Regions from separate parts of the Bacillus sp. PK3-067 genome, predicted to be linked through region 2. Evidence: a T-box and tRNA genes for the amino acid it is inferred to sense, from the RefSeq annotation. Region 2 holds a T-box; the other holds one or more tRNA genes.
What was found. A T-box is a leader RNA that pairs with one kind of tRNA and senses whether it is charged. The one in region 2 lies ahead of alaS (alanine--tRNA ligase), so its partner is inferred to be a tRNA-Ala.
Positions count from the first base shown of each region.

Region 1: it encodes a tRNA-Ala, which carries the amino acid that the T-box ahead of alaS (alanine--tRNA ligase) is inferred to sense. The anticodon was not compared.

Region 1 is NZ_CP096490.1:155,049-161,354, reverse strand. It holds gene glmM (phosphoglucosamine mutase) at 1-221, opposite strand, end outside; gene M1D73_RS00955 (CdaR family protein) at 214-1,695, opposite strand; gene cdaA (diadenylate cyclase CdaA) at 1,688-2,509, opposite strand; gene rocF (arginase) at 2,758-3,651, opposite strand; gene M1D73_RS00940 (glycerate kinase) at 3,862-5,007, opposite strand; tRNA gene M1D73_RS00935 (tRNA-Ala) at 5,125-5,197, opposite strand; tRNA gene M1D73_RS00930 (tRNA-Gly) at 5,208-5,279, opposite strand; tRNA gene M1D73_RS00925 (tRNA-Lys) at 5,288-5,360, opposite strand; tRNA gene M1D73_RS00920 (tRNA-Gln) at 5,366-5,440, opposite strand; tRNA gene M1D73_RS00915 (tRNA-Tyr) at 5,506-5,589, opposite strand; tRNA gene M1D73_RS00910 (tRNA-Val) at 5,607-5,682, opposite strand; tRNA gene M1D73_RS00905 (tRNA-Glu) at 5,688-5,762, opposite strand; tRNA gene M1D73_RS00900 (tRNA-Thr) at 5,787-5,859, opposite strand; tRNA gene M1D73_RS00895 (tRNA-Asn) at 5,864-5,938, opposite strand; rRNA gene rrf (5S ribosomal RNA) at 5,948-6,063, opposite strand; rRNA gene M1D73_RS00885 (23S ribosomal RNA) at 6,155-6,306, opposite strand, start outside.
Region 2 is NZ_CP096490.1:4,378,854-4,385,159, forward strand. It holds gene alaS (alanine--tRNA ligase) at 1-1,700, opposite strand, end outside; T-box leader at 1,741-1,960, opposite strand; gene M1D73_RS22560 (PH domain-containing protein) at 2,202-2,546, shown strand; gene M1D73_RS22565 (AI-2E family transporter) at 2,591-3,658, opposite strand; gene M1D73_RS22570 (hypothetical protein) at 3,835-4,047, shown strand; gene M1D73_RS22575 (YrzQ family protein) at 4,094-4,222, opposite strand; gene M1D73_RS22580 (hypothetical protein) at 4,241-4,429, opposite strand; gene recD2 (SF1B family DNA helicase RecD2) at 4,557-6,306, opposite strand, start outside.

The sequences.
Region 1 (6,306 bases), 1.2 Mb from region 2:
AGGCGCATTACTTCTGCTCCAGTTGATAATAGACCTGCTACTAAAGCTCCTTCTAACATATGACCAGATACACGTGTATCACGACCGATAATTACTTTTGGACGATCTGTATCTTTTGTTAATACATAACCACCAAAACGTCCAATTTTGAAAGCTAATTCAGGTGTTAACTCCTTATTTGCAACTCCGCGTACTCCATCTGTACCAAAATATTTACCCATTATGATTCGCTCCTTTTTCTTGCTCTTTTTGATTATCTACTGTTGGTTCTTGACTCGTTTCTTTATCTTTATCTTGATTTTGATTTTGGTTTTGATTCTTTTCCTGTTCTTTTTCTGAATCAGGTTCAGGATTTTTTGGTTTCTCATTTTGATTTTCTTGATCCGTATTTGAATCCGGTTGTTGACCATTACCCTGTACTTCTTTATCTGGTTTTTCTTTCTTCACAATAGTAACTTTAGCACTTTTTTGTTTTGGCTCTATTGAAATATTACCAGGACCGCTCACTTGAATGGAAATATCTTTCGTCCCTGAGGATACATTTTGCAGATTAATTACCGCTGTTATTTGAGCAGCTGTTATTTTATCTACTATACTTGCTTCTCCTGAAATATCAACACTTATCTTTCCATCTTGCGGCGAAAGTAGCTGAGCAGTAACATCTTTAGACAGTCCATTTTTCTGGATTGGGATACCATCAATCGTTTTTGTTTTCGTTTGTTTTGTTTTTTGCACTCCCACCGAAACCTTCACTTGATTCGGTTTTGCACTTGTTACACCCTTGGGTAATAAAACAGAGGCATCGAATGTTGTAGACTCTGTCAATTGACTAAGATCTACTTCGACCCCCTCTAGCGATTGTATATTATCCAAAATATCTTTTGGACCAGCTATCGTTACTTCTCTCGGTTCAACACTGATATTTGTAACCGCCAATCCTTCTGCTAAACTCCCCTTCTTCGTATACGTTACAGGAACAGTTTTTTCAGTATTATTGGCTGTAGTTTGCGTTGCCACATTCAACGTTACACTAATCTTAGATGGACTTGTTCTTACATTTAAACGTTTTCCTTCTTTATTGTATAATGTAACTTCGGGCGTTTTTGTAACAGTTTTATTAACACCTTTTAAATCAACATACGCTTTGGCAGAGGAAATGCTTTCAATTTCTTCTTTCGTCCCAACTACCTCAACAGTATCCGGTTTAAGGCTTGATTTTTCTAGAGTAGCCCCCGCTGGCATCTGATCCTCATTTGATAATTTCAGATCTACATGAACATATTTTCTCGCCTTTTCATGAAGAGTAACTTTAATTGTTGATGGCTGAACTGTTCCTTTCACATCATCTGGAAGCCCGTTCGTTTTTAAAGAAATCTCATAAGTTCCTTTTGGACTATCTCGCAAATCAACCGGTATGTCAAATTGTTTTTTTGCTTTTGCTGTAGCAACTGATGCTTTTGGGCCTTCTAATTTTACTTTAACGCCCTCTGCCGGAATACCACTTACAATATATTTCTCCTCATCATACTTAAGATTAATAGCATAATTAGTTAATGTTTCTTTCGTATCATTTGCAAAAGGTAATATACCTGATGTCGTATTTTTTTCAGTTAACGTCGCTGACATAAAAAGCATACACGCCAATAGTAATGAGATCCCTTTTAAAAACCAATGATTCTCCATTAACTTATCCATGACGCTTTCTCCTCCAATTCCATAAAGACGAAGAAGTCGTTTTTTCGTTTCCACTAAATTCAGCTAATAACATATCTTTCAGCTGTTCTGTCTTCAAATCACGATGCAACTTACCATTTTTCGTTAAAGAAATTTGACCAGTTTCTTCAGACACAACTACTGTAATACTATCAGTAACTTCACTAACTCCCATTGCAGCACGATGTCTAGTTCCTAATTCTTTAGAAATAAACGGACTTTCTGATAATGGAAGATAGCATGCTGCTGCTTTAATTGTACTTCCTTGCATAATTACCGCTCCGTCATGAAGAGGTGTATTTGGAATAAAAATATTAATAAGTAATTCCGATGATACGTTTGCATTAAGCGGAATACCCGTTTCCACATAATCACCCATACCGGTCTCTTTTGACAAAGTAATTAATGCACCAATTCTACGTTTCCCCATATATTCGGTTGCTTTTGCTATCGCTGTTGCAACCATTTCAGGTTCATCATCCTCATGCGTTCCAACACGCGAAAATAAACTCCCGCGCCCTAGCTGCTCAAGTGCTCTTCGCAATTCTGGCTGAAAGATAATAATAACGGCTAAAAATCCCCACGTTAATACTTGTTCAGTTAGCCAAGATAGCGTACGCAATTCAAGGAAAATACTGATCATCTTAACTACGATAATAACTGTAATCCCTTTTAAAAGTTGAACAGCTTTCGTCCCTCGGATTATAAGAATTAGCTTATATATAATAAACCATACAATGGCAATATCTAATGCCGTACTAAGATATTTCAAAATGGTCGTATCTTCAAAAGGCATGCTATCCCTTCCTCCTACTTACGAGCAATTCTATCCATATATTGAAATATTGTTTTATGCTCTATCTGTATGTATTTCCAACAACTAGTTAATTATACCATACATGAAACAAACGACAATTACAAACAACCCCCTTTAGCTCAAATTGGTAAGATGTCAAACATTTTTATTGTACAGTATAATATAAATCATTATTATACGCTTATTTTCAAATAAAAAAAGCAACTTCTCAGTTGCTTTTCTTACATTTATTTTAGTTTTTCACCGAATAAAGAACCCATTAAAGCAACTGCTGTTGTTGCCGTTCTATTTCTCTCATCTAAAATCGTATTTACCTCAACAAATTCAGCAGATGTGATAATATCAGCTTCTGCTAACATTTCCATCGCCAAATGACTTTCACGATAAGATAGACCGCCAATTACAGGCGTTCCAACACCTGGTGCATCATGAGGATCAAGACCATCTAAATCTAATGATAAGTGTACACCATCGGTATGAGATAAATATGCGATTGTTTCTTCCATCACAGCCGTCATCCCCATACGATCAATTTCATGCATTGAGAACACTTTAATACCTTCATTGCGAATGAAATCTTTTTCTCCTTCATCCAATGCACGCGCACCGATAATTACGACATTCTCTTTTTTCACCTTTGGATATGCTCCGTATAAATCTACAAGTGAAGAATGTCCATAACCTAAACTTGCTGCAAGTGACATACCATGAATATTTCCAGATGGTGAAGTTTCCTCTGTATTTAAATCACCGTGTGCATCATACCAAATAACGCCTAAGTTTTTATAATGTTTTGCTACACCAGCTAATGTACCGATAGCAATACTATGGTCACCACCTAATACAAGTGGAAAACGACCTTCTTCTATAATATGATCCACCTTACTTGCTAATTCATTACATACAGTTGCAACTTGTGTAAGGTTTCTTAATTTTGTATTTTCATCTATCTCTTTTTCTCTCTCTATACATATATCTCCCATATCTTTAACGTCATATCCAATTTCTTCAATTCTTTCAATTACCCCTGCATAACGGATCGCGCTCGGTCCCATATCAACTCCACGACGCATCTGTCCTAAATCCATTGGAACTCCAATAACTGAGATTTCTTTTTTCATAGATAGTATCCCCCTTTTATGCCTTCACTAAATATTTTAAATCTTTTATATAGTCTGACTCAACTCGACATTTTTCTGTATGGATATACAATTTATTCACTTATATTCACGTTGAAAACCAAATTTTAAGACTATTCTATGTATAAAGTTAACTTAATGAAACAATCGCAATCACTATTATTAAATAATAATAATAAAACACTCCTATATTTAGAAGTGTTTTTCTGATGCTATTTTCCATACTGTTGCAATATTCTTCGTTGTCATTTCAATATTTTCTTCTGCTACTTTATATGCTTCTTCTAGTGTCATCGGTTTCGTTGTGATACTAAATACCGCATCTATTCCTTTCTCGTACACAGCTGAATAATCAGATGATACAGACCCTCCAATAGCAATTACAGGCACAGAAAAACGTTTTGCACGCCCCGCAACACCCACAGGAGCCTTTCCATATGCAGTTTGTTTATCTATTCTACCTTCACCAGTTATAATAAGATGTGCATCTTCTATATGTTTATCGAAATTTGTATAATCTAATACAATTTCAATGCCCCTACGCAAGTCTCCCTTTAACACTGAAATAACAGCCGCTCCCATTCCTCCCGCTGCCCCTGCACCAGGTATTTCAGATACATCAAAAGATACATATCGTTTAAGCATATTCGCATAATGTTGTAAATTCTCATCTAGCTCTTTCATCATCTCTATATTTGCACCCTTTTGTCTCCCAAATACGAAAGATGCTCCCTGCATTCCGACTAATGGATTATCCACATCACATGCCGCTTCTATCTTTACCCCCTTTAAGCGTGGGTCCATTCGTGAAAAATCAATAGTAACAATCGAGTGTAATGTGCCTCCAGATGGATCTATTACTTCACCCTTACCATTTATAAACCTTACTCCTAAAGCCGCTAACATACCTGCCCCGCCATCATTTGTAGCACTTCCTCCAAGTCCTAAAATTATGTACTCCACTCCTTGATCTAGCGCATGTAATATAAGTTCTCCTGTTCCTTTTGTCGTTGTAATAAGTGGGTTGCGCTTTTCAACTGGAACGTGCTGTAATCCTGATGCTGCTGCCATTTCAATAAACGCTGTCTTTTTATCTTTAGAAATGCCATAAAAAGCTTGTATACCTTCTCTAAGCGGTCCTGTCACACTAATTGATATAATTCTCCCCCCTGTAGCATCAACAAGTGATTCAACCGTCCCTTCTCCTCCATCTCCAATTGGTATTTTCACATACTCTGCATTAGGAAAAATTGCTCTAAAACCTCTTTCAATAGCTCCACATACTTCTATAGCTTTTAGGCTTTCTTTATATGAATCAGATGCAATAATAACTTTCACAATTATCTCCCCATCCCTTATTTTTACGTTTTCTTCATTTTAAACGACAAGTATAAAAGTTGTCTTTTTAAACACAAAAAAAGCTTACATCGTATGATGTAAGCTTTTTTATTTAGATGGAGCCTAGCGGGATCGAACCGCTGACCTCCTGCGTGCAAGGCAGGCGCTCTCCCAGCTGAGCTAAGGCCCCTTATTAATTAAGCGGAAGACGGGATTCGAACCCGCGACCCCAACCTTGGCAAGGTTGTATTCTACCACTGAACTACTTCCGCAAAAATGATGAGCCATGAAGGACTCGAACCTTCGACCCTCTGATTAAAAGTCAGATGCTCTACCAACTGAGCTAATGGCTCGTAAATGGCTGGGCTAGCTGGATTCGAACCAGCGCATGACGGAGTCAAAGTCCGTTGCCTTACCGCTTGGCTATAGCCCATTAATATTTACTAGTATGGTTATCTTTTCAAAAAAATAAACCCTCTCAGGTTATTTTAAAGAAAATGGTGGAGGGGGGCAGATTCGAACTGCCGAACCCGAAGGAGCGGATTTACAGTCCGCCGCGTTTAGCCACTTCGCTACCCCTCCGACATTTTAAATATATATGGTGGAGGATGACGGGATCGAACCGCCGACCCCCTGCTTGTAAGGCAGGTGCTCTCCCAGCTGAGCTAATCCTCCAAAAGTGGTGACCCGTACGGGATTCGAACCCGTGTTACCGCCGTGAAAGGGCGGTGTCTTAACCACTTGACCAACGGGCCAAAAAAGTTTTAAACCTATTCCCAAGCTTCCAACCGGGCTTGAACCGGTGACCTCTTCCTTACCATGGAAGTGCTCTACCAGCTGAGCTATGGAAGCATAATGGCTCCGCAGGTAGGACTCGAACCTACGACCGATCGGTTAACAGCCGATAGCTCTACCACTGAGCTACTGCGGAATAATATTAGCCTGGCAACGTCCTACTCTCACAGGGACAAGGTCCCAACTACCATCGGCGCTAGAGAGCTTAACTTCCGTGTTCGGTATGGGAACGGGTGTGACCTCTCTGCCATCATTACCAGACTTTTATCATTATAAACATTTCTTTCGAAATGTCAAGAAGAAATTTTAATATATATTCCTTCAAAACTAGATAACATTTGCTACATATTATATGGTTAAGTCCTCAATCTATTAGTATTCGTCAGCTCCACATGTCACCATGCTTCCACCTCGAACCTATCAACCTGATCATCTTTCAGGGATCTTACTAGCTTACGCTATGGGAAATCTCATCTTGAGGGGGGCTTCATGCTTAGATGCTTT
Region 2 (6,306 bases):
TGATTTTTTACAACGCTACTACGGTTTTTCGTATCGATAATAGCTTTTACAGCCGCATCTTTCGTTAATGTACCTTCTTCAACAACAACTTTATGCAAGTTTTGGCCGTTTGGTGCTTTTTGTACGTCTTTTACAAGAACTTTCACACCATCTGCAAGAAGGTAACCACGGTCTGCAATTTGTCCACCACTCTCAGCATAGAATGGTGTTACATCAAGAATTAACTGTCCTTCTTCACCAGCTTGTAAGCTGTCTGTGTATTCGCCGTTTTTCACAAGTGCAACAACGTTACTTTCTGTTGCAACTGTACCGTAACCAACGAATTCGCTCGCTACTTTAATTTCTCCAAGGACACCACCTTGAACTTGCATAGAATCAACGTCTTGACGAGCAGCACGTGCACGCTCACGTTGTTTTTCCATTTCATTTTCAAAGCCTTCATGATCAACTGTCATGCCAGCTTCTTCTGCATATTCTTCTGTTAATTCAATTGGGAAACCGTATGTGTCATATAGACGGAACGCATCTACTCCAGAAATAACAGTTGTTTTTTCTTCTTTTGCTTTTGCAATTACTTCAGCTAAAATCGCTTCACCATCATGAAGTGTTTCATGGAAACGCTCTTCTTCGTTCTTCACAACTTTCGCAATGAAATCTTTCTTTTCAAGTACTTCTGGATAGAAGTCTTTCATTACTTCTCCAACAACCGGTACTAATTCAAACATAAATGGACGGTTGATGTTTAATTTCTTCGAATAACGAACAGCGCGGCGTAATAAACGACGTAATACATAACCACGGCCTTCGTTAGATGGAAGAGCACCGTCACCAACAGCGAATGTTACTGTACGGATATGGTCAGCAATTACTTTGAATGCCATATCTTTTTCTAAATCGCCATTACGATATTTTTCACCAGAAATTGTTTCTGTTGCACCAATCATCGGCATGAATAGGTCTGTATCAAAGTTCGTAGGTACATCTTGAACGATAGATGTCATACGCTCTAGACCCATCCCTGTATCAATGTTTTTCTTAGGAAGTGGTGTATATGAACCGTCTGGATTATGGTTAAATTGAGAGAATACAAGGTTCCATACTTCTAAGTAACGCTCGTTTTCTCCGCCTGGATATAATTCTGGGTCACTAAAGTCATTACCGTAAGCTTCTCCGCGGTCATAGAAAATCTCTGTATTCGGTCCACTTGGTCCTTCACCGATATCCCAGAAGTTTTCTTCTAAGCGAATAATACGCTCTTTTGGAACGCCCATTTTCTCATTCCAAATTGTGAATGCTTCTTCATCTTCTGGATGGATTGTAACTGATAGTAATTCTTTATCGAATCCGATCCATTTGTCGCTCGTTAAGAATTCCCAAGCCCATGTAATTGCTTCTTCTTTGAAGTAATCACCAATTGAGAAGTTTCCTAACATTTCAAAGAATGTATGGTGACGAGCTGTTTTCCCTACGTTTTCAATATCGTTTGTACGAATTGATTTTTGAGCATTTGTAATACGTGGATTTTGTGGGATTACACGTCCATCAAAATATTTTTTTAATGTAGCTACACCACTATTAATCCATAAAAGAGATGGATCTTCATGCGGAACTAGTGATGCACTAGGTTCTACTGCATGTCCTTTTTCTTGGAAAAAGTCTAAAAACATTTGACGAATTTGTGCGCCTGTTAGTTGTTTCATTGTATTTTCCTCCTTAAATATAAAAAACTCCCGTCCCTATAAAAGGGACGAGAGTTAACTCGCGATACCACCCTAATTATGAATTGATTACAATAACAATCAATTCATCACCTCATGGTGCCGTAACGTGGCAAGACGGCAGTGATTAGCTGCTCTCAGGATTAGCTTTCTGTTACCCTTCATTTAAAGCTTCTTTCAGCCATATGGAAGCTTCTCTCTATAAATGGACTGTAACGTACTTGTTCCGTCATTGATTTAATGTATTATATGACTAAATATAATAGAATTCTCTTAAGTTTGTCAATGTAGATAATCATTTATATTGTATTAATTGCTTATTAATCATAGGTATTCTACTATTCATTCTTAACAGCCTTTTCATATATTATGCGTTTATTAACAAATCGGAATCTCCTTATAAGAATGATTTATAAAAATTTCTAAATATTACTTTTTTTGCTACAATTAAATTATTGTTAATAAAATAAAGGAGCGATCACAATGACAACCTTACTTAGCAAAGCTAAAAACATATTAGCGACTGACGAAACGATATTATTTTACGCAGCATGTTCATTAGACATATTTATTTATCGTTCCGTCGCAAGGCCAGGATTGCTAATTTTAACGAACAAAAGACTATTCTTTTATGGGCCAGATGTAAGTAAGAATCCAATATTTGAAGAGTACTCTTTCGCAAAAATTTCTAATCTAAAAGAACAAAAGCGTCTTTTCAACAATCAAATTATATTTATGTATGATAACGAATGGAAAAAAATAAAACATATTCAAACAAATGATGTGAGCTCCCTCGTTCAAAAAATACACGAGCAACTTTCTAAATAAATATATGATTAGCCCTCTATTTCTTACATAGAGGGCTTCTATACTTACACATCTTCTTTTTTCAAGAGCGGTCTCACATGAACAATGACAGTGCGAATAACTGCTAAAACCGGAACCGATATTAGCAATCCTACAATCCCAGCTACCTCTCCCCCAACTAGTAAGGCAAGCATAATAATAACGGGATGCATACGAAGTGACTTACCAACGATGTAAGGCGATAAAATGTTACTCTCCACAAATTGCAAAATCGCAATCGTGATCCCCGCCTTAATAAGTAAACTCGTTGATACTGTTGCTGCAATCATTAACGTCGGGATCGCTCCTAAAATAGGACCGAAGTATGGGATTATATCCGTTACCCCAATAATAATGCCAAGCAATAATGGATATTTCATACCGATAAACCAAAAAGAAAGAGCTGATACTCCCCCTAATACTAAACAAACAAATAACTGTCCTCGAATATAGCTTCCAAGTGACTTATCAATTTCTTTCGCAAGCATTTGCCCCGTACCTCGCCATTTACTTGGGACTAGTTTCCAAAAGATATGATAAAACTCACCATAATCTTTTAATATGTAAAATACAATGAACGGTATTAAGAAAATAATGAGCAATGAATCGAGTACACCACGAGCTGTACTCATCACTTTATTTAAAAGCGCTTGAATCTTCGTTTCCACACCCACAAAAAGTTGTTTCACCTTTTCATGAATGAACGAAGGGAAATTCGCTGTTTGTTCTGTAACGCCATCCATCCACGAATCGTACATCTTTGTAAACTGGGGAAATTGTTCATTAATCTCTTGTAACTGTTTAATAACGACTGGTGTTCCTTTATAAATCCCATAACCAATTCCGCCAAAGAAAAGGATATAAATGAGCAAAATGGCAAGTGTACGGGGCATCCCTTCCTTATGAATTTTTTCAATTAAAGGGTGCAATAAATACGCAATAAAACACGCGATAAGAAACGGCGTGATTGCTACTTTAAATACAAAAATAATCGGTGCCCATAGCGGCTTAATTTTTAAAAAGACGAGCAGACAAAGAAAAACAAGTAACAATAATCCTAAACGATATATCCAAATGATTTTAAGATTCTTCACATGAAAAACCTCCTCCACCTTTATTTTGAAAATAAATGGGGTAGGTTATGTGCGAAACTTTTAAAATCTTTTCATACGGACCATACTGTTTTTTAAAGACGTACATATAAATAACATAACAAGGACAACCACCCCTGAGAATACAGCATGAATTAATATAATCAGGAGGGCTAATTATGGTTTTGTTTATGCTTGGATTATCAGCACTTTTTATGATTCTTGAATGGATTTGTATCGGGTTCGGTATTTGGAAGGGGTTCTTTATTCATTCCTCACGTAAAGAAAAAGCGAAGCAATTATGGCAGTATGGAATACTTGGCGTTGGCTGCTACGGTCTATCTTATCTTTTCTCAGAGATCGGACTTTTTTATTTGCATATGGGTGCATAAAAAAACTCCCTTGTCTACAAGGGAGTTTTTCAATTTATCGAAATGATTATAAGTAAGACTTAATCATCTTACGTGCTTTTTTCATATTGCGTTTTGAAAATACATCTTGTTTACGAGCATATTGATATGCTGCAGCTCCAACACCTAATGCGATTAATGAATTGCGTAGATTCAAAGTAAATCCCCCTTTTCGTTATCCGATCGTTCTTTCATTCTCATCAAATAAATCATCAAGAGAGCTTAATGAACCGTCTTCCTCAACTTGATGTGTATGGATTTTCCCCTTTGAAACCGATAATTCGATATAACAATTCCAGCAATAAAATTGGTTGACACCTATTTTTCCAATGTCTTTCCCTTTGCAATTTGGACAAATGAACATATGGCTTTCATCTCCTTACAGTCTCCCAGATTCTATTCGCCATTATGTCCAAACTGCATTCATTTATACATTACTGGAGCCTTTCAACGCTATGCGTTTGAAAGTTTCACTATATAATTTCACCTTGTTACATGAAATCATACGGTGAAATGTTTTCCACGTCCATTTCCTCGCCATTAACTGTGACCATCTGTACTTCTCCTTGTGATTCTTGCAAGCGACTAGCTAAAGTTGTTTGACGCATTGCATCATCAAGGCGATTTACACCAGATTGGAAAGCTGCTTCCTCCCCGCAAATAATAAGGAACTTCTTACTTCTTGTAATACCCGTGTAAATTAAATTACGACGTAACATACGGTTGTAACTTTTCACGATTGGCATAATAACAATCGGAAATTCACTACCTTGTGATTTATGAATGGAACAACAATATGCATGCGTAATTTGATTTAAATCGGGCTTCGTATACGTTACCTCAATTCCATCAAATGAAACGATAATCATATCTTGTTGCTCAACGTTTTCTTTTGCATAAAACACCGAAACAATTTCCCCAATATCACCATTAAACACTTGGCTCTCCGGCTGATTCACGAGTTGCAGTACTTTATCACCTCTTCGGTACACAACATCACCGTAAGCAATTTCTTTACTCTTTTCCCTCTTCGGATTAAATACTTGTTGCAGCGCTTCGTTTAATACATTAATACCAGCAGGCCCGCGGTACATCGGTGCTAATACTTGAACATCCCTTGCACTAAAGCCTTTTGTTTTAGCATTTTCGCAAACTTTTTTCACAACCTCAACAATTTGAGCCCCTGTACAGCTGATAAACGAACGATCTTTTTTGTTTTGCGCTAAATCTGGTGGTAGAGTTCCATTTTTTATCGCATGGGCAAGTTGAATCACTGATGAGCCTTCCGCTTGACGATAAATTTCAGTAAGCTTCACTGTCGGAACTGCGCCTGCATTTAATAAATCTTTTAATACTTGTCCAGGTCCTACAGATGGCAACTGATCTTCATCACCTACAACGATAACTTGAATATTCGTCGGCAACGACTTAAATAGCTGATTTGCAAGCCAAATATCAACCATTGAAAATTCATCGATAATAAGGAGCTTACCTTGGACAGGATCCGTTTCATTACGTTGGAAAGATCCTTCTGGCGTCCAACCAAGTAAACGGTGAATTGTGCAAGCTGGAAGTCCTGTCGATTCACTCATCCGCTTCGCTGCTCTTCCTGTTGGAGCTGTTAATAGTATTGGAAATGGATTATCATCACTGTATTCATTCGGATTTAACGATAATCCGTGAAGTGACGCATACATTTCAACAATCCCTTTAATAACTGTTGTTTTCCCTGTTCCTGGTCCACCTGTCAATAACATCATCGGTTTATGAAGTGCCGTTTGAATTGCTTCTTGCTGAAACGGTGCATATTGTACGTTCAGTTGTTCTTCAATTTCACCTAACGTTTTTAACACTTCCGCTTCTGGAAATGAAGGTGTTTCTTCTTGATTCATAAGCCTGCGAATAGACTTTACAACACCTTTTTCAGAGTAGAATAACGTCGCTAAATACACTCGTTCTTCTTCTATGATGACTTTCCCTTCACTTTGCATCGTTTCAATACAACCTATAATATCTTCCTCAGTCACTCTTCCTTCTTGATTGTTTAAAAGTGACATCGTTTCTCTTACAAGTTGATCTTTCCTCATATAAACATGACCAAGTTGTAATGAGACATTCTCTAATGTGTAAAAACATCCCGCTCGTACACGGTCGTCATGATTACCCGATATCCCTAACGCACGCCCTATATCATCCGCTCTTCCAAAACCAATCCCGTCCACTTCTTCAATAAGTTGATAC